Regions from separate parts of the Staphylococcus sp. Z5-21 genome, predicted to be linked through region 1. Evidence: riboswitches for the same ligand, from Rfam matches in the RefSeq annotation. Region 1 holds a riboswitch; each other region holds the start of a gene.
What was found. A riboswitch is a leader RNA that binds a small molecule or an ion and turns the genes downstream of it on or off. The one in region 1 is predicted to bind thiamine pyrophosphate.
Positions count from the first base shown of each region.

Region 2: another riboswitch for thiamine pyrophosphate. It lies ahead of tenA (thiaminase II); the one in region 1 lies ahead of M1D64_RS07800 (3-oxoacyl-ACP reductase).
Region 3: another riboswitch for thiamine pyrophosphate. It lies ahead of M1D64_RS00395 (thiamine phosphate synthase); the one in region 1 lies ahead of M1D64_RS07800 (3-oxoacyl-ACP reductase).
Region 4: another riboswitch for thiamine pyrophosphate. It lies ahead of M1D64_RS09145 (ECF transporter S component); the one in region 1 lies ahead of M1D64_RS07800 (3-oxoacyl-ACP reductase).

Region 1 is NZ_CP096462.1:1,587,669-1,592,777, reverse strand. Features, by position in the region: gene M1D64_RS07815 (putative DNA-binding protein) at 1-274, shown strand, start outside; gene ffh (signal recognition particle protein) at 303-1,670, shown strand; gene M1D64_RS07805 (LLM class flavin-dependent oxidoreductase) at 1,796-3,094, opposite strand; gene M1D64_RS07800 (3-oxoacyl-ACP reductase) at 3,116-3,868, opposite strand; TPP riboswitch at 3,975-4,073, opposite strand; gene rpsP (30S ribosomal protein S16) at 4,287-4,553, shown strand; gene rimM (ribosome maturation factor RimM) at 4,779-5,109, shown strand, end outside.
Region 2 is NZ_CP096462.1:828,940-834,048, reverse strand. Features, by position in the region: gene yidC (membrane protein insertase YidC) at 1-671, opposite strand, end outside; gene thiE (thiamine phosphate synthase) at 759-1,397, opposite strand; gene thiM (hydroxyethylthiazole kinase) at 1,397-2,188, opposite strand; gene thiD (bifunctional hydroxymethylpyrimidine kinase/phosphomethylpyrimidine kinase) at 2,181-3,002, opposite strand; gene tenA (thiaminase II) at 2,995-3,684, opposite strand; TPP riboswitch at 3,762-3,860, opposite strand; gene M1D64_RS04000 (transglycosylase family protein) at 3,991-4,707, opposite strand.
Region 3 is NZ_CP096462.1:87,668-92,776, reverse strand. Features, by position in the region: gene xylB (xylulokinase) at 5-1,498, shown strand; TPP riboswitch at 1,673-1,781, shown strand; gene M1D64_RS00395 (thiamine phosphate synthase) at 1,848-2,435, shown strand; gene thiO (glycine oxidase ThiO) at 2,419-3,534, shown strand; gene thiS (sulfur carrier protein ThiS) at 3,531-3,731, shown strand; gene M1D64_RS00380 (thiazole synthase) at 3,733-4,500, shown strand; gene M1D64_RS00375 (HesA/MoeB/ThiF family protein) at 4,497-5,109, shown strand, end outside.
Region 4 is NZ_CP096462.1:1,828,507-1,833,615, reverse strand. Features, by position in the region: gene M1D64_RS09155 (energy-coupling factor transporter transmembrane component T family protein) at 1-104, opposite strand, end outside; gene M1D64_RS09150 (ABC transporter ATP-binding protein) at 97-1,509, opposite strand; gene M1D64_RS09145 (ECF transporter S component) at 1,522-2,097, opposite strand; TPP riboswitch at 2,184-2,285, opposite strand; gene graF (glycopeptide resistance-associated protein GraF) at 2,536-2,670, opposite strand; gene auxA (lipoteichoic acid stability factor AuxA) at 2,971-4,272, shown strand; gene M1D64_RS09130 (class I SAM-dependent rRNA methyltransferase) at 4,618-5,109, shown strand, end outside.

The DNA.
Region 1 (5,109 bases):
AGCCTTGCTCACTAAGAAGCAAAGAAATTATTTAGAATTATTTTACCTGCAAGACTATTCATTGAGTGAGATAGCTAATACATTTGATGTGAGTCGCCAAGCAGTGTATGATAACATAAGAAGAACTGGCGATTTAGTGGAAGATTATGAGGAAAAATTGGGATTATATCGAAATTTTGAACAAAGACAGAACTTATATGAACAAATAAAACAACATATTAATGATCCAGAACAAATAAAAAAATATATTCAAGCACTTGAAGATTTAGATTAATTAGAGAACAAAAAGGAGGGTATTTGATATGGCATTTGAAGGATTATCCGATCGTTTACAAGGAACGATGCAAAAAATCCGTGGTAAAGGTAAAGTGACAGAAGCAGACATTAAGCTAATGATGCGTGAAGTTAGACTCGCATTATTAGAAGCCGATGTTAACTTTAAAGTTGTAAAGGATTTTGTCAAAACTGTATCAGATAGAGCTTTAGGTTCAGATGTTATGAAATCATTAACACCTGGACAACAAGTGATTAAAATTGTTCAAGAAGAACTTACCCAATTAATGGGTGGGGAAAATTCAACAATTACGATGGCAAATAAACCACCTACTGTTGTGATGATGGTTGGTTTACAAGGTGCCGGAAAAACAACAACTGCAGGTAAACTCGCATTATTAATGCGTAAAAAATACAATAAAAAACCTATGCTGGTAGCTGCTGATATTTATCGTCCGGCTGCAATAGATCAATTGCAAACAGTTGGTAAACAGATTGATATACCAGTTTATAGCGAAGGTGACCAAGTCAAACCGCAGCAAATTGTAGAAAATGCAATTAAGCATGCTAAAGAAGAACATTTAGACTTTGTTATTATTGATACAGCAGGTCGTTTACACGTTGATGAAGCATTAATGCAAGAGTTAAGTGATGTTAAAGAAATCACAAAACCTCATGAAATCATGCTTGTCGTGGATGCAATGACAGGTCAAGATGCAGTTAATGTTGCACAATCCTTTGATGAACAATTAGAGGTATCTGGTGTAACGCTAACTAAACTCGATGGTGATACGCGCGGTGGTGCTGCGTTATCCATTAGATCCGTAACTCAAAAACCAATTAAATTTGTTGGTATGAGTGAAAAATTAGACGGTTTAGAACCATTCCACCCTGAACGTATGGCATCTCGCATTCTCGGTATGGGTGACGTACTAAGTCTAATAGAAAAAGCACAACAAGATGTAGATGAAGACAAAGCAAAAGATTTAGAAAAGAAAATGCGCACGTCTTCCTTCACTTTAGATGACTTTTTAGAACAACTTGATCAAGTGAAAAATCTTGGTCCTTTAGATGATATTATGAAAATGATACCGGGTATGAACAAGATGAAAGGTATCGATAAACTTAATATGAATGAAAAGCAAATCGATCATATTAAAGCAATTATACAATCCATGACACCAAGTGAACGTAACGATCCAGATACTTTAAATGTATCTCGAAAAAAACGTATCGCTAAAGGCTCAGGACGTTCAGTTCAAGAAGTTAACAGATTGATGAAACAATTCAATGATATGAAGAAAATGATGAAACAATTTTCCGGTGGCGGCAAAGGTAAAAAAGGAAAACGTAAACAGATGGAAAATATGATGAATGGTATGAATTTACCGTTTTAAAATGTGTTTCTTAAATTGAGTAATAATTAAAAAGTAGTAATCCACAGCAGAGTCGTGGATTACTACTTTTTTTGTGCTATATCCAATCTATAAACTAATAGAAAGCGTACGATGTTGAATCACTATTAAATTCCAATATTTTCTCTAAATGTTGTACCTTCGTATTCAGTACGATACAATCCACGTTTTTGTAATTCAGGCACAACATCATCGACAAAATCTTCTAAACTATTTGGAAATTCTGGAGGCATTAAGTTAAAACCATCCGCAACACCCGCGTCAAACCAGCGTTCCATTTCATCTACAATATCCTTTGGTGTTCCGATGAGTGTTAAATGCCCACCTCCAGCACTTAAATAACCTAATAACTCACGTAATGTTGGATTTTTATCTTTAATGATTTCTAGCACAGTTTGATAGCGTCCTTTAGGTCCTTTAAAAGATTCGACAGGTGATAATGGTGGTACCGGTTCATCCAAATCCCAGCTATGGCAATTTTGACGAATAAAAAAGGCTAATTGATTTAAAGCGGTATCAACTTCTAAAGATTCATCGAGTTTTTGTTTTTTTGCATAAGCTTCTTCATAAGTTTGTCCGACATATGTAACTAATCCAGGAAATACTTTCAAACTATCTATGGGCTTACCTTCTTGTATCAATTTTTGATTTAATTTGTTCTTGAAAGCGCTAGCTTGATTGAAATTCCAAGCAACAGCATAAACTGCATCAGCATATTTAGTTGCTAATGCGATACCAGGATCGGAGGCGCCCGCTTGCATTGCAATGGGTTTCTCTTGAGGGCTACTTGGGGTTGTTAAAGGTCCACGGACATTGAAATGTTCTCCTTCATGATTAATAGCGTTGATTGCTGATGGATTGATTAACTTATTATCTTCTTTATCGTGTAAAAAGTCATCCACTGACCATGATTCGAGTAAACGATTCATCACTTGTGCAAATTCATCTGCTTTTTTATAGCGTTCCTCGTGTTCAGGTAAATGGTCCATACTATGATTAGCAGCTTCCATATCAGTCATTGACGTTACTAAATTCCAACCAGCACGACCTTGACTCATATGGTCTAGACTGAGTAGTTGTCTAGCAGCTGTGAATGGATTGGAGAATGTACTAGATATCGTAGCAACTAGGCCCACATGTTGTGTAACTTGTGATATTGCTGCTAAATTAACGAGGGGATCAAACCAAAATGCAGGCATATCACTTTTCGAACTAGCTGGAAAAGATTGATTGTCAGCAAAAAATATGGCATCAAATAAGCCTTGTTCTGCAGTTCTTGCTAATGATTGATAATAAGTAATATCACCAATACGCTCAATGCTTGAATGTGGCATACGCCATGCAGCCTGATGATGGCCACAAGCATAGATAAGTACACCGATGTTTAAATGTTGTGCTTGTGTCATTGAATGACTCAGTCCTCCTTATTAGTTCATTGTTAAGCCACCGTCGACTGTAAAATTTTGACCTGTGATGCCATTTGCTTCATCTGATAAGAGATATGCAACCATATTAGCAACATCTTGTGGTGCGGTTACCTTTTTTATTGGAGTGGTTTGAGCAATTAAATCGAATACTTCAGTAGTGGTACTTGCACTTGCATCCGTTGTCTTTAATAAGCCGCCAGAAACGACATTAGATGTGATACCATATTGACCTAATTCTGCAGCTAAATTGCGTGAAAAACCAATCAAACCAGCTTTAGCTGTTGTATATTCATGATAAGGGACGACAGGATTTTGAAATAAATTTGTACCAATTGAAATGATATGGCCATTTTGTCTTTCGATGAATTGAGGTATAACACTTTGACACAAATTAAAAGCAGCTTTCAATGTACCATCAATTTGTTGTTGATAATCCTCCCATGTAAGGTCAACAAATGCTTGTTGTTGAACAGGGTCAAATTTAAAGCCAACAAGTGCATTATTGACTATAGCATCTATGTGACCAAAATATTGCGTAGCTTTCTCAACTAACGCGTCTATTTCATTGCGTTTTGTAACATCTGCTTGGATAGCGATTGATTGATGAGTTCCAATTTCATCTACAAGTTGTTGTGCAGCTTGTCTGCTGTTGTGATAGTTTATGACAACGTTATGTCCTTGTTGCGCCAATGTGTTCACGATTGTCGCACCTAATCCTCGACTGCTACCAGTTACAATTACAGTTTTTTTCATTTTATACACTCCTTATTTTCTATAAAAAAATACACAACGCTCCTGAAAGAAGGTTGTGTATAATGAATATCGACATATGTATCAAAGTACTTCAAAATATTGAAATATGCTAGACTTCACACTTTCCTCCGCTAGTTTAAACTAGATCAGGTTCAAAGGGTTTGAGTCAGACTCATCTCAGTTAGAAACACCCCTAGTGCATTTGTTATGTAATTTAAGTTAAATGTATATTTTTTAGTGAATTATGTCAAGTTAAGGGTGATTAAGGAGATGTGGCTTCCCAAGAATTAAAGTAGAAAAAGAATTTTGCGTAATAATGAAATTGGTAAAGAAGAAACTCTTTACAAATTATTGAATTACTGTTATTATTATTTCTTGTAGAAAATAAAAACTATGAAAACAAAAGGAGCGAATATAAATGGCAGTTAAATTACGTTTAACACGTTTAGGTTCAAAAAGAAATCCATTCTATCGTATCGTAGCAGCTGATGCTCGTGCACCACGTGACGGTCGTAATATCGAACAAATCGGTACTTACAACCCAAACAATGTGAATGCAGCTGAAGTTAAAATCGACGAAGAATTAGCACTTAAATGGTTAAAAAATGGTGCGAAACCAACTGATACAGTTCATAATATCTTATCAAGAGAAGGCATCTTGAAGAAATTTGACGATCAAAAATAGGATTTCGACAAATAAACAAATATATGATTTGTAAGGGTACCTTGAAGGGTACTCTTTTTTTATAGACATTATCGATAATAATATAAGCAAGTTGATATTTTAAAAATGTCATTACATGAATATTGTATTTGTGTCACTGCTTATAACTTCACATGTTATAATAATAAGACAAATCATAGCATACATAATCAATTTTAATAGATAAATAATAGTGGAGGCACGTATATGAAGGTAGAGATAGGTAAAATTGTTAATACACATGGTATTAAAGGAGAAATAAAAGTAAAATCAAATTCAGATTTTACAGAAACACGCTTTCAGCCTGGGGAGCTTGTAATTATTGAACGTAAAAATAAAGAGCCATTAGAATTCACAATTGCTTCTTATCGTATGCATAAAGGTCTTCATATGTTGACATTTGAAGGCATTAATAATATTAATGATATTGAATATTTAAAAGGTGAAACCATTATGCAAGAACGAGATCATGAAGAAATAGAACTCGGTGAACATGAATTTTATTATTCAGATATCATTGGTTGCACTGTATTTGATG
Region 2 (5,109 bases), 760 kb from region 1:
GATGAGAATGAAATCCACACAATCATAATTGGTGAAATGACCATCATCATGTAACCCATTTGACGTTGTTCTGCTGGCATACTCTTACTTGATACGTATGCTTGTAAGAAGTATAAGATACCTGCAATAATTGTAATCCAAATGTCTGGTTTCGCTAGGTTAAACCATAAGAAATAAGGATGTTCTGTAAATCCACCGCTTGATGGATATTTCAATACGAAGAATAGTCCCATAATGATTGGCATTTGAATAAGGATTGGTAAACATCCTAACATGCTCTTCATCGGATTCATATCGTATTTTTTATAAACTTCCATCATTTCTGAGTTTGCTGCCATTTTTTCTTCTTGTGTACGCGAACGCTTAACCTTCTCTTGAATTGCATCAATATCCGGTTTTGCAACTTTCATTTTTTCACGCATCATATGACTATTTTTATAGTTTGATAACATGAATGGTAACAATACGATACGTATTACTAACACAAGTACTACGATTGCTAAACCATAGTCATTATTAAAACTAGTTCCCAACCAATGTATTAAATTATCCATTGGCACATAAAACGTATTATAGAAGAAACCGTCTCTATTTTCAGGTTTAGAATAGTCACAGCCTGCTAAAAAGACCATTACACCTAATAATAAAGGTAGTAGTGCTTTCTTTTTCATTTTTCCACCTCTAATGATATATTCACATAGAATTTATTTTATCATACTCAAAGGGAAGTAGAAAACAAAAAAAGAAATATTTATACTTTATTCAACATTTTGTAAGAATTGTCTAACTGTATTTGAAATATTTTCACTCTTTGTAATAGCTGAAATAATGGATATACCGTCTGCACCAGCTTGCATAACTTCCCTCGTATTTTCAACATTTATACCACCGATTGCTACGATTGGAAAATGATTAACATGCGCTCTTAATTTCGTTATCATTTCTGGCCCTACTGGTAAATTTGCATCATCTTTAGATGTCGTTGCGTACATTGGCCCAACACCAATATAGTCCACATGTGCTAAATTAGATGTTTTATATTCATCTATATTACTAATGCTTAAACCAATAATTTTTCCTTTAAATTGTTCAGCAAATACTTTAACATCCATATCATCCTGGCCAACATGAATCCCATCTGCACCAATCTTATTGGCTAAGGCAACATCATCATTAACGATAAATGGTACTGCATAATCATGACACAAAGCTAATAATTTCCGTGCTAAGTCTTCTTTTTCATCTCCAATTAATGCACCGTTACCTTTTTCTCTAAATTGGAACATGGTTATTCCAGATTCAAGTGCTTCAGTCACAACATCTATAATAGTTGTCTTACTTTCAATATCTTGCGTGCCACAAATAAAATACAGTTTCAAATTATTTTTATCAAACATTACTGCACCTCTTGTATATCACTTTGATTTGAATAATCATCATAAGTCACTTGATATAGTGCATCTAATAATAACGTCATAAACGTACCAGGACCTTTGTCTTCCGCAAGTTGCTCTGCCTTTTCCGCAGCGATATTATAAATTGAAGTGGCTTCAACTAACTGGCTGATTGAAGATGTTTCATCTGTCGGTAAAAAACTAGCTATGACAGCACCTAATAAACAGCCTGCACCCGTTACTTTAGCCAACAAAGCCGATCCATTATTCAGTTGATATATTTGATTGTCTTGAATCACAACATCCTCTTTGCCAGTGATGACTATCGCACTATTTAATCGTTTATGCGCTTCTTTGGCAATTTCTATCGCATTTAAATTATCATCACTGTCCGTTCCTTTCATCTTAGCATCATTATTTATCAACGCTAAAATTTCAGATGCATTCCCTTTTATAACTGCTACATCTACAGTATTCAAAAAAGTTTTACAAAAATCCTTGCGATATTGGGATGCACCAACAGCAACTGGATCAAATACAATTGGCGTGCCTACTTCATTAGCTGTTTTAGCAATTTCTAAAATGTCCTGCTCTCTATCTTTAGTTAAAGTACCAATATTAATGAGCAGTGCATTAGCAGGTGTTAACATATCTATCGCTTCTTCTGGTGCTTGACTCATTGCTGGGCTTGCACCTAAACTTAAAAGTCCGTTTGCCGTAAAGTTCTTTACGACATCGTTTGTGTAACAAATAACGAGTGGATTATTCGTTCTTACATTATTTAAACTATTCATCATCTAGACCTACCTTTTTCATATATGCAAAGTGATTTACAGGTCCTCTACCTTGACCAATTTCTGGCGTATATTTAATGCTTAATGAAATAAATTTTTTAGCTTTTTTCACTGCGTCATAAATCGTTCTACCTTTTGCCAGTTCAGCTGTAATTACTGCTGAAAAAGTACAACCTGTACCATGGGTATGCTGCGTATCATAACGAGGTTCTTCAAACGTATAGACCTCATCTTTAGTAAATAAATAATCTTTAGCAGTTTCTAAATCTTCAGCATGTCCGCCTTTAATAACAACACCCTTACTCCCAATTTCATTAATAAATATGTTGCCTGCTTTATATATCGCTGCCTCATTATCAATCTTTAATCCAGTGATTTCTTCAGCTTCTGGTAAGTTTGGAGTCGCTACTGTTGCATAGGGTAACAATATATTTTGTAAATCTGCTTTCGCGTCATCATCCATCAATGAATCACCACTTTTAGCTAACATAACTGGATCAATAACATATGGTATCTCAGGATATTTCACTAAGTATTCTTGAATTAATTGCATCATTTCCTTTGAAGCAATCATACCAGTTTTAATGGCATGTGGTAATTCGTCATCAAACACACTTGTCAGTTGTTCAGATAACCACTGTGACTCAAGATTGTGAATATGTTGTACACCTTTAGTGTTTTGCGCAACAATGCTTGTAACAGCCGCCATACCATATACGCCACAAGCATGAAAAGATTTCAAATCTGCCATTACACCAGCACCTCCTGTTGGATCAGTACCAGCAATTGTCAATGCAATATTGGGTTTATTCATTTTTCATACCTCCATATGACCATGATTCTTCATTAAATGACATATTAAAAAAGTTTCTTTCATGTACTGTACTTTGTAAAAAGCATTGTTTTATCTCATTTTTTTCTTTTTCGCTACAATGTTTCGTCAATTTATCCATTAAATTATCAAATACAATAACTAATTCATCCATTTCAGTACTATAAAATTCAAACCATTTAGCTAAAATAGAATCTTTATTTAATTCTTTATCCCTTAATGCTTCTTGAGCAATGACTTGATAAACATAAGGACAAGGTGCCATTGCAGCAATTGTATAAGCGGCATTTTCTTTAGCATACGCATTGAAATACATATGTTTAATATAATGATCGCCACTCGGTGGCCAAACTTTCTCTTGTACGATTTCATTATAACTTTCTTGGACATAATCCGCTAAAATTTCATGTGCTTCCACTTCACCATCTACGATAAATTGAATTTGTTCAACCAAAAATCGAACATCATTTAAGTTCTCCATTTTTGGAATTAACAGCGCGTATATATTCGCAAATTCATTTAAATAAGAAGCATCTGCTCTTAAATAGAATTTGGTTGCTTCAATCGGTAAATTCCCATGTAACATACCTTGTATAAACGGATCGTGGTAGATTTGATTAATAATTGGTTTAGCTTCTTTTTTTAACTGTTCTGAAAATAACACAAAAATCCTCCTATAAATAAAAAAACTACATTCCCGACAGAAACGTAGTTAATTAATAGCGAGGATTTATACCCCAACTTTAGATTAAACTACTTTCCTACGTTGGTATTAACCAAATCAGGTTGTAAGGGTCTGAATTTAATCATCTCAGCCAACTGGCTCCCCTAGTAGCGTTTTTATATTTTGTTTAATTAAAAGATAACAAAATACTGACAAATTTGCAAAATAACTGACTATAAAAAAAGCTGAGACCTATATGTCCCAGCTTTAAATATTTATCTTAAGTTCATTACTACACTTAATTTTTTATGCAGTAACCCATTGTGAAGCGCCTTCTGTATCATAAAGTTTTTGCGCTGCAGCGTCTTGTACTGCTTCAGGTGCTTCTGTTGGTGATACACCTTGATATTCAGATGGTGCTACTGAATCCCATGTGCTTTGTAAGAATTGATATTTACCTGCTGCACCTGATGATGGGTTAACAGCTTTAAGGTCGCCGCCTGATTCACGTTGCGCGATTGCTTGTAAATGAGAGTTAACATTTACTGATGAACCTTCTGAAGCTTCACTTGAACTAGATTCATTTGAAGTTGATTCATTTGAGCTTGAAGTAGTTTGTGTAGTTGCTTCTTGTTGTGGTTGTTGTGTTTCTTCAGTTTGTGGTGCAGCTTCTTGTGCTGGTTGTTCAGTTGAAGCTTGCTCAGTTTGTTGTGGTTGTTCAACTTGTTCTGGTTGCTCAGCAGTTTCTTGTGCTGGTGCATTAGTTGAACCTTGTCCATAGCTCCAAGTCCAATATTGACCATCTGATTGGAAACTATAGTCAGTATTATTATAGTTAAAGTTAATGTCGTAAGCACCGTCTTGAACTGGTGCTGCATTTAATGATTCTGAATTACTTTGAGCTTGTTGTGCTAATTGTGCTTTGTCAACGCCTTGTTCTGAAGCGTCTGCTGAATTTCCTGCTGCGAATCCTGTTACGCCAAGTCCAACTGCTAATGTTGATGCTACTACTGTTTTTTTCATTGTAAAAAAGTCCTCCTATAAGGTAATTAAGTTTATTTTTATTTATGATTAATTTGCAAATACAACTATAACATTCAAAAAATCGTTGTAGGTTACAGTGAAATAAAAAAAATCGGCCTTTTTTACAATGAAATTACATTTAATTTATCTTTGAATATAATTTTTATCCCTTTAAAAACTTCTGTGATAGTTTTTAAAGGCTATGAAAAGTAAAATTTCACGTAATATGATTGTAATATATCAGATTATTCAGTTTTATTTAAATTACTTATTAGCGATTTGATTGCTGATTCTATATTAAATAAGCTATCCCTCTTATAGGGATATTTTAAGAGGGATAGCCAATAGAAGTATAATTGATAGTAGGATTTAAATGTATATTAAAGTGGATGATTAGATTAG
Region 3 (5,109 bases), 1.1 Mb from region 1:
TTATATGCAAGATATCGTATTAGGTATAGATATTGGCACGAGTGCTGTTAAAGTCATTGCTGTAACCAGGTATGGCAACGTATTACAAAGTGTTCATGCACCACTACAAACAAGGCATGTGGCCAACGGTTATAGTGAGCAAAATCCAGATGACTGGTTTGAGGCTACATGCTCCTGCATACAACAGTTAGTACACAGTGAGGCACTCAATCATTATCAAGTGAAGGGCTTATCTTTGTCAGGACAAATGCATAGTTTGGTTATTCTGGATGATGAAAACCACCCCATCCGTGATGCGATTTTGTGGAATGATACAAGATCAACGTCACAATGTAATTTAATTAAAGCACAACTTGGCGATTATGTATTAGACAATCCCGTCTTAGAAGGCTTTACACTTACTAAACTACTGTGGATAAAGGAAAACGAACCTGAGCACTGGCTTAAAACAAACGTGTTTTTATTGCCTAAAGACTACGTGCGTTTTAAATTAACAAGCAAATTAAATATGGAGTATTCCGATGCATCTAGTACATTGTTATTAGATAATCAGCAAAAATGTTGGGCTAAAGAGATTGGCCGACAATTCGGTGTTGACCATATTTATCCTGAGCTCGTGACTTCTGATGCCTTTGTAGGCTACGTCACTAAAGACATAGCTAGACAATTAGGCCTAAATCATGATGTTGCAGTATTTGCAGGTGGCGGAGATAATGCATGCGGCGCGCTCGGTTCAGGAGTGGTCGATGAAAATCAAACGCTGTGTAGCATTGGTACTTCTGGCGTTATCTTAACGAGTGAATCTGACAAGCAATACGACTATAAACACAATATGCATTATTTTAATCACGTCGTAAACGATATGTCGTACGTCATGGGCGTCACACTTGCAGCTGGCGATAGTTTGACATGGTTAAAAAATCATATGCTCCCGCATTTAAGCTATGAACAAATTGTTGCACAAGCTGAATCATCCACATTAGGCAGTCATGGTCTATTATTTACACCATACTTATCCGGGGAACGTACTCCGCATGGTGACGCAAGTATTCGAGGGAGTTTTATAGGACTAAAAACGTCGCATCATAGCAGTGATATCGCGCGTTCCGTGATAGAAGGCATTACTTTTTCTTTATATGAATCCATTAACTATCTACGTCACATGGGTAACAATATTGAACATGTGATATCCATTGGTGGTGGCGCAAAAAGTGACTTTTGGTTACAACTCCAAGCCGATATCTTTAATGCTAAAATTAAAAAATTGAAATATGAAGAAGGACCTTGTATGGGCGCAGCCATGCTCGCTGTCTTAGGTTTAGGATGGTATCCGGATGTAGCGCATATGACAAAGCATTTTATAAAATATGAACATAGCTTTGAACCTGATGCCAAAAGACACGAACAATATATGGCTTATTTTGAATTATATAAAGCTGTTTATCAGCAAACACAAGCCATTACAAGTAAATTACTCGAAATATCTGACGTTGATTAACGCTAAAAATATTTTTCTGGAGTGAGCGCCATAGAGTGTTCAACCAGTTAATTCAATATCGTAATATACACATTTGTTTTTAAGTGAAACTTGCAAAAAGGAATAGAATACGTTAGATTGTAGATAATTATTCAGAAAATTAGTGAAACGTATTATTAAAAATTAAATAGTTTGAGAAACCACTGGAAGTGCCTTGTAAAAGGCTGAGACCGAAGTAGTAACTTAGGAATTCCCTGAACCTGATCCAGTTTGTACTGGCGTAGGAAAGTGGCGTTTAGGTATATTACTCGTTATTTCAACGTCATTTTTCCAGCCGGAGAAGTGACGTTTTTTTAATGAGGTGAATTATATGTTTATAGCCATTACTGAATTTGAAAATTTAGATTCAGACGATATTCAACATTACACAACCATAGCATCCGTTATTGATTATTTAATGATACGTACCCCTATGTCACAACAGCAACTGATAGATTGGATGAATCGCTTAATACAGGCAGGGTTTCCGAAAAATAAAATCATTATTCATAGTCATATTATAGTTTTAGAACAATGCCATTTATCAGCAATCCATTTTAGAGAAGCTGACACACGAATAAAGGATTTTAAAAAGTCACACCCTCATATTCAAATCAGTATGTCGACACACCACGAGGAAAGTGTCAAACAAGCACAAGCACTCAATTTAGATTTTATATTGTTTAGTCATATTTTCAGAACAAATTCTAAGCCTAATCAACCACCACGAACAAAGTCAGAAATTGATAAAGCATTACAGTACTCTATACCAACCGTAGCACTTGGGGGTGTGAATGAACAAACCTTGAATGATTTGCCGAAAGGATTTGATGGGATTGCAGGTATAACGCTATTCAGACGAAAAAACAGAGAAACGATGGAATTATTAAGGGAGCGATGGAATGAATACCAAATTTGATGTCATTATTATTGGATCCGGTGTAATAGGTATGTCGATTGCAAGAGAATTAAGTCAAAAAGGCCTGCGGATAGCCATTATAGATCGCAATGTTCGCGGTATGTATGCCTCTTACGCAGCTGGAGGTATGTTAGGTGCACATAATGAATTTACGGAATCTTGTAGTTTATTTCATTTAGCAAGACAATCTCAAGACATGTTTCAATCCCTTAAAGATCGTTTGCTGTCTGAGGTCGGTCTAGATATTGAATATTTGGAAAGCGGCCTAGTTAAAATGGCAAAAAATGAGACAGATAATCCCATTGTGGAACAGCAATTCCAATTTCTACACCAGCACGATTCGAACACGCAATTATTATCTTCCAAGTCCCTTGAAGCCATTACAGACAATAACGTTCAATCTCAAACTTTAACCGCGATGCTGATACCTAAAGATCATCAAGTCAACGCGAATCAATATACCAAAGCCCTATTACTTTCCTTAGCCAAACGCCATATCCAATTGATTGATCATAGTGAAGTTCAAGCAATTACAAAGCAAAATAACGGCTATACAGTCATGACGCAAAAAGACACGTACCGCGCCGAAAAGGTTGTCGTTGCAGCTGGTGCTTGGAGCGGTCAATTATTAAATCAATATTTTTCCCAAAATCCTGTCACGGGTGTCAAAGGTGAAGTACTCTTAGTCGAACACCCCACGTTAAACCTGCAGACCACCCTATTTATGACAAATGGTTGCTATATCGTTCCAAAAAAGAATCACCGTTATTTAATCGGTGCTACGAGCTATGTTGATGATTATTCTATCGGCGTGACGAAACCCGGAAAACATTGGCTGTGCAAACAAGCGCAACACTACGTACCAAACTTAGCAAACAGTAAACTGATTCATCAATGGTCTGGTATCAGACCGACTTCAACAAACGGTCAACCCATTATGGATGAAGTAGACCATCATTTATTCGTTGTTACGGGTCATCATCGCAACGGCATTCTGTTATCACCACTGATTGGTTTAAAAATGAGTGAATGGATTGAAAGTGGACGCAGACCCACTGAATTTGAAGACTTTTCAATTGAAAGGAGCTGTAAAACATGAAATGCGTTATAAACGGTGATTATTTTACTTTTAATCAAGCAGTCAGTATCCAAGCTATTTTACAAGAATTAGAGTTGGATGCCGATAGAGTCATTGTTCAGCATAATGAAAATTTAGTAAAACAAGCAGATTTTCAAGCAGTAAAGATTAATGATCAAGATTGTCTTGAACTATTAGAATTTGTAGGAGGCGGATAAAATGTTTAAAATTGGTGACTTTGAATTAAAAGCGAGATTATTATTAGGTACAGGTAAGTTTGACAACGAAGCGATACAAACACAAGCGATTGAAACGTCTGAAACTGAAGTATTAACCTTTGCAGTCAGACGTATGAACTTATACGACAAAGCATTGCCTAATCCATTAGCAAAAGTTGATTTATCAAAATTCATTACTTTTCCAAATACGGCAGGCGCAAAAACAGCAGATGAAGCAGTGCATATTGCTAAAATTGCCAATCACGCCGGTGTCTGTGACATGATCAAAGTTGAAGTGATCGGTGATGACGAAACATTGTTGCCAGATCCATTAGAAACCTATAAAGCTTGTGAAATATTATTAAACGAAGGCTATACCGTTTGTCCATATGTATCTAATGACGTGGTATTAGCCAAACGTTTAGAGGATTTAGGCGTACACGCGATTATGCCTTTAGCATCACCAATTGGAACGGGGCGCGGAATCAATAATCCATTGAATCTACGTTATATTATTGAGCGAGCCAATGTACCGATCATTGTTGACGCAGGCATCGGGTCACCTAAAGACGCCTGTCATGCAATGGAGTTAGGTGCAGATGCAGTGTTGCTAAATACAGCCATCTCTAGTGCCAAAGACCCTGTAAAAATGGCTGAAGCAATGAAATTAGGCATTCATGCAGGTAGACTAAGTTATGAAGCTGGTCGCATTCCAGTTAAATACACTGCTCAAGCATCTAGCCCACAAGAAGGCATTGGATTTCTATGAATGAACGCTATAGTCGGCAAATACGCTATCACGATTTTGGCAAAGAAGGACAGAATCGGCTACAGAAGCTCCACGTGATGATTATGGGCGCCGGTGCATTAGGCAGTCATAGCGCAGAAATGCTAGCGCGCATGGGTGTGGGTCAGTTAACAATCATTGATATGGATATCGTTGATGAATCCAACTTGCACAGACAAGCAACCTACGATGAGTCCGACGCAGCCCGTATGGTGCCTAAAGTAGAAGCATTGAAGACCCACCTCAGTCTTATCAATAGCGAGGTAACCATTACCGATGTAAATCAAGAACTAACACCTTCCAATATTGAAGCCGTTTTAACAGAGGCACAACCCGATATCGTTATAGATGGTATGGATCATTTTGAAATCAGATACCTCATTAATGAAGCTTGCCATAAACTGCATATCCCGTGGATTTATGGCGCCGCCGTTGGGAGTAAAGGTACAGTCTTTGGCATAGATTATACAGGTCCTTGCTTAAAATGCATGCTCCAAACCATACCAACGACCGGTGAAAGTTGCGCTATTAATGGCGTCTTACCTCCCGTCGTATCTCAAGTAACAAGCATGCAAGTCTCAGAACTCATTC
Region 4 (5,109 bases), 240 kb from region 1:
TGAACAAATATGACAAAGAAGAATAATATAACAGCAATCCCTAATTTAGTAATGATATTTACATCATCGATAAAGGAATGGTGTTTTTTCCACATATCAAACATATGTATCACCTGTCTTTTCTATTAAATGGTGATGTTCGAGATGTAGTCTTCGAGTTGGGTAACGTGCAATAATTTCTGGGTCATGTGTAACCATGATAATGGTTTGTCCTTGTTTAATTCTCTGTTGAAACAGCTTAATTAGGTTAAATGTATTGTGACTATCAAGTCCAAATGTAGGTTCATCAAGTAAAATTAAATCAGAAGAAGCACTTAAAGCAATGGCAACACTTAAACGTCGCTTTTGTCCCATAGATAATTCATAAGGGTGTTGCATTTGTACTGATGTTAAGTTAAGCGTTTTTAATAATGATTCAGTTTGCTGTTTAGCTTCATCCGTTGAATTAAATTTGTTTTTGTTTTGTATATGAATTTCGTCGTATACAGAATTTGTTATAAATTGTAATTCGGGATTTTGATACACAAGATACATAGATTTTGCTGCAGATTTAATTTTAGTGTAAATATGATGATTGATGTACATCTGACCTTCATATTTAATTAATTGCATCATTGATTCGAGCAGTGAAGTTTTACCTGAACCATTGGACCCGGTAATGGATATCCATTCTCCCGCATTGACATTTAACTTAGGAATGTTAATGAGTTGCTGCTTTCCACGTTTAATAACTGCATCTTGAATTTGGAAATTAAAATGAGATGAATCAGAATCTGAAAAGTTTAGCGCTTTTGGTGCAGAATGCCAAGCTTTTGGATGCCAAACACCATATTCAGTTAATAGCGCTTCATAATCATTTAAAATTTGAGAAGGTGGGGCATCTGCAATGATAGCACCATCATAATTCATTAAAACGACACGATCGACATGTTGCCATATATGTTCGACTTTGTGTTCTACTATAAGTACAGTTTGGTCTCGCCACAATGATTGAATTTTTTGCCATAAATCAGCAGTTGACTCTACATCTAACATCGCGGTAGGTTCATCTAAAAATAGTGTCGTTGCTTGTTGTAAAATTGTCTCAGCAATCGCAAGTTTTTGTTTCATACCGCCACTTAATTCATTAATATATTGATTTTTGTCCACGTTTAATCCAACTGTCATTAGCGCTTCCTCAATACGATGATCCATTTCTTCCCGAGGAACTTGTTGATTTTCTAGTACAAATGCAAGCTCTTCATAAACTTTAGGCATACAAAATTGAGTATCTGGATCTTGGAATATGACACCACTTGAAGGATCGACTTCTAAAGCATCATATTTTAACGGCAAACCTATCAAGTTTGGCACAATGCCGCTAAGTACGTTTAATAAAGTACTTTTACCTGAGCCAGAAGGACCTAATAATAATACTTTTTCTTTATCTTTTATTTGAATAGACAAATTGTCGAATATTTTTTTTTGACCATTTGGATATTTCAAGCGTAAATTTTTAGTAGCTATCAACATTATTACTCCTTATAGATTGTCATAATCACTCTGGGTTGCTGGTCTGAATAATTTTGTTACACCAGTTTGGTCAAGTGCTTTAACAATATAATAAGATAAGAGACCGGCAACGATAATACCGCTAATTAATCTAAATATGATGTATAAAGCAAGATTCCAACCCGCGACTTCTCCTAGATAACCATAGGCAAAATCTAAAGGTAGTGTTGCAACTGAAGCTAAAAATCCTGCTAGCATTGCAACCATTGCTGAACGTGATTTATATCGAAAAATAGCAAATATAATTTCGCAAGCTAAGCCTTGTAATAATGCATAGACCATCGTTGCAATATCAAAACGACCCATTACAATTGTTTCACCAGCACCTGCAGCAAATTCTGCAAGCACAGCAATACCGGCTTTTGGAATTATGAGATAAGCTACGACTGCTGCCATAAACCAGGCACCATAAGTGAGTTCTTCAAAATGAAGTCCAGTTACCTGTACAGCTTTATAGACAAAATTCCAAACATTATAAATAATGGCGAAAACAACTGCGATAAGCACAGTTACAAGTATTTCGGATAGTTTTAAACCTTTTGACATCATTGTTCCTCCTAATATAAAAAACGCACAACCTTCTAGAAAGTTGCGCGTTTTTATATAGGCATACGGATACCAAAGTTACTCAGTGATATCGCAATACACTTTCCTACGCTAGTTTAATCTAGATCAGGTTCAAAGGGTTTGAGGGTATACCTCATCTCAGTCACAAAACACCCCTAGTGCGAATGATTTATTTAAATTTAATTATAATGTATGACTTTTCGACGTTTATGTCAAGGTTATGCTAAAAAATTGTTGGTTAATAGAGTGATTATTTTAAGGACAAACGTTGTTATTTAAGTTTATTACACGTAATCAAATTATAAAACCATTAAAAAATAGGAGTGGACACAAACCTCATTTTGATAAGATTTGATGTCGCACTCCCATATCGGATTTACATTTATATTGAATTACTATTAATACCAAGTATCTATACTAGTCTAAAGTATCTTGAATATTTTGTTTAGTTTCTTCAGTGTTATCTTTTGCAGATTCTTTTTCTTCTTTTAATTTATCCTCTGCTTTTTTAGCTTTTTCAGCTGCTTCTTTATTTAATTCTTCTTTACTCATAATTAAAGCACTCCTTCATAGTTAAGATTATCTATATTTAGTATGTACCACAATTGAATAAAATATAAACACTTCAATATAATTACAATAGTTTGATATGAGATTAATGTTAATTAATGGATAATCTAAATAATGCATCGATAATGTACTTAATAAGTTAAATTTATAAAATTGTTTAAACATGAATTGTAAGTGGAAATTTGACTATAAGTCATTTTATATCATACTATGGACTTATTTATTAGATAATTAAAGACAAGAACTAAATGTTCATATATAATAACTTTTGAGGTGAATGGTATGTCTTTTTTGAAGAAACACGCTGAGATATTATATAGTTATGTTATAGGCATCGTTTCGCTTTTCACAGGTCTTATCATTTTAATTAATTTACCATTAATTAATAAATTAAATGGTAAAGGTAAAATTGATTTGCACATTCATAATGTATGGGATTTTATAAATGCATTTTTTGGTGAAATAATTAGAGTAATGAGTAATTACATAGGTAATTTCCCGATAATTAGTGCCATCATTATTGCTTTATTTGGTATTGGTGTCATTATGATTGGCTTTACTTTATATAGAACGACAAGATATGACTATGATATTTCAGTATTCTTTTTAGTTATTGGTATTCTTTTTTTCATTATAACACTGATATTGATGACTCAAGTTTATAGCTTTTTTGCTATTATTTTCGTAATACCATTTGCAATTCATATTGGTTATATCGTTTATAAGGACGAGTTAAATACAGAACATAGAAAATATCATTATTTATGGATTATTTTCAGTTATGGGATAAGTTACTTAATAACGCAAATTGTTTTATACGGAAGAATTGAAAGCGATGAAATCATTCCTATTGATATTTTGAGTGTTAACACATTCTTTATTATCATGTGGTTACTTGGACAAATGTCTATTTGGAACTTCTTATTTTTAAGAAGATCACTTCCTTTAACAAAACAAGAACTTGGGGAAGAAGAACCAGAATTATCAAGAACTAACAAAGGATCAGTAACAAATCAAACGAAAGAAACATGGAAGACACTACAAGATAAAACAACAGAATTTACACGTAAAACGCGCAGAAGTGTTGATATTCAAAAAGCTAGAGATAAAAAAGATAAATTTATTGCTAAATGGAAAGAAATTATCGATATTCAAGAGGATGATATTCCAAATTGGATGAAAAAACCTAAATGGATTAAACCTGCATATGTAGAGTTGTTCTGTGGAGCAATCTTATTATTCTTTACTTTAATTGAATTTAACAATAGGAATTCACTTTTTGTTTCAGGTAATTGGGAAATTTCCCAAACACAATATGTGATAGAATGGATTACGCTATTCTTTTTAATGATTATTATCATTATTTATATATTGACAACATTAACGAATTTCTTAAAAGATAGGTTCTATTATCTGCAAATGTTTATGGTTAGTTTATTATTCTTTAAATTACTGACTGAGTTTATGAACATTATGGTTCACGGATTATTATTATCCATCTTTATCACACCAATTTTAATCATTATGCTATTGGCTATATTTGTAGCATTTGTTATGAAGTTACGTGAACCAACTAAATATTAATTATTTTAATAGAAACAAGGAAGAAGTCTGGGACATGGCATTGTCTCAGGCTTTTTTTATTTGAAAGTAAAGGTGAAACATAACTTCTAAATAGAATTTCTTTCACATTTTATGTGGATTAGTCGCACTTATTCATGAGCATCGGCTGATGTCATTCACTATATTTGATAAGGTGAGGCGACCCAATCTTTATTGAAAAATTAAATTTCTATAAAAATACTTATGAAGTTTCAGATATAATATTTTGGTGAATTGTAGATAATTGATGTTACGATGTTAATGAGATGATAAAATGAATAAGTAAATAATAAATATAAATAAAAGTAGAAAGGCTGACATAAATTTATGAAAATTGCCACGTTAAATAGAGGAAAAGAAACGAAATATTTAAATGAATACCCATTAGTAGATGAAGAAGATATTTATGCACACGATCATTTAAAAGAGGGAGACCTATTTTATTTAATGAACGATAGAGATCAATATATAGCTACTGCTTATGTTGGTAGACAGCATAAAGGCGTTGGCTGGGTATTGAGCTATGACAAAGATGAAGTCATTAACACACAATTTTTTGAAACATTATTTAAAAATGCCAAAGCTGAACGTGAATATTTCTATAATATTGATGGGACGAATGCTTTTCGTGTTTTTAATGGTGAAGGCGATGGTATAGGTGGTTTAACCATAGATAACTATGATGGTCATTTCTTAATCCAATGGTATTCAAAAGGCATTTATAAATTCCGTTATAATGTGTTATCAGCGTTAGAAAATGTATTCGAATATACGTCTATATTTGAAAAAATGAGATTTAAAGACGCAGAAATTCAAGGT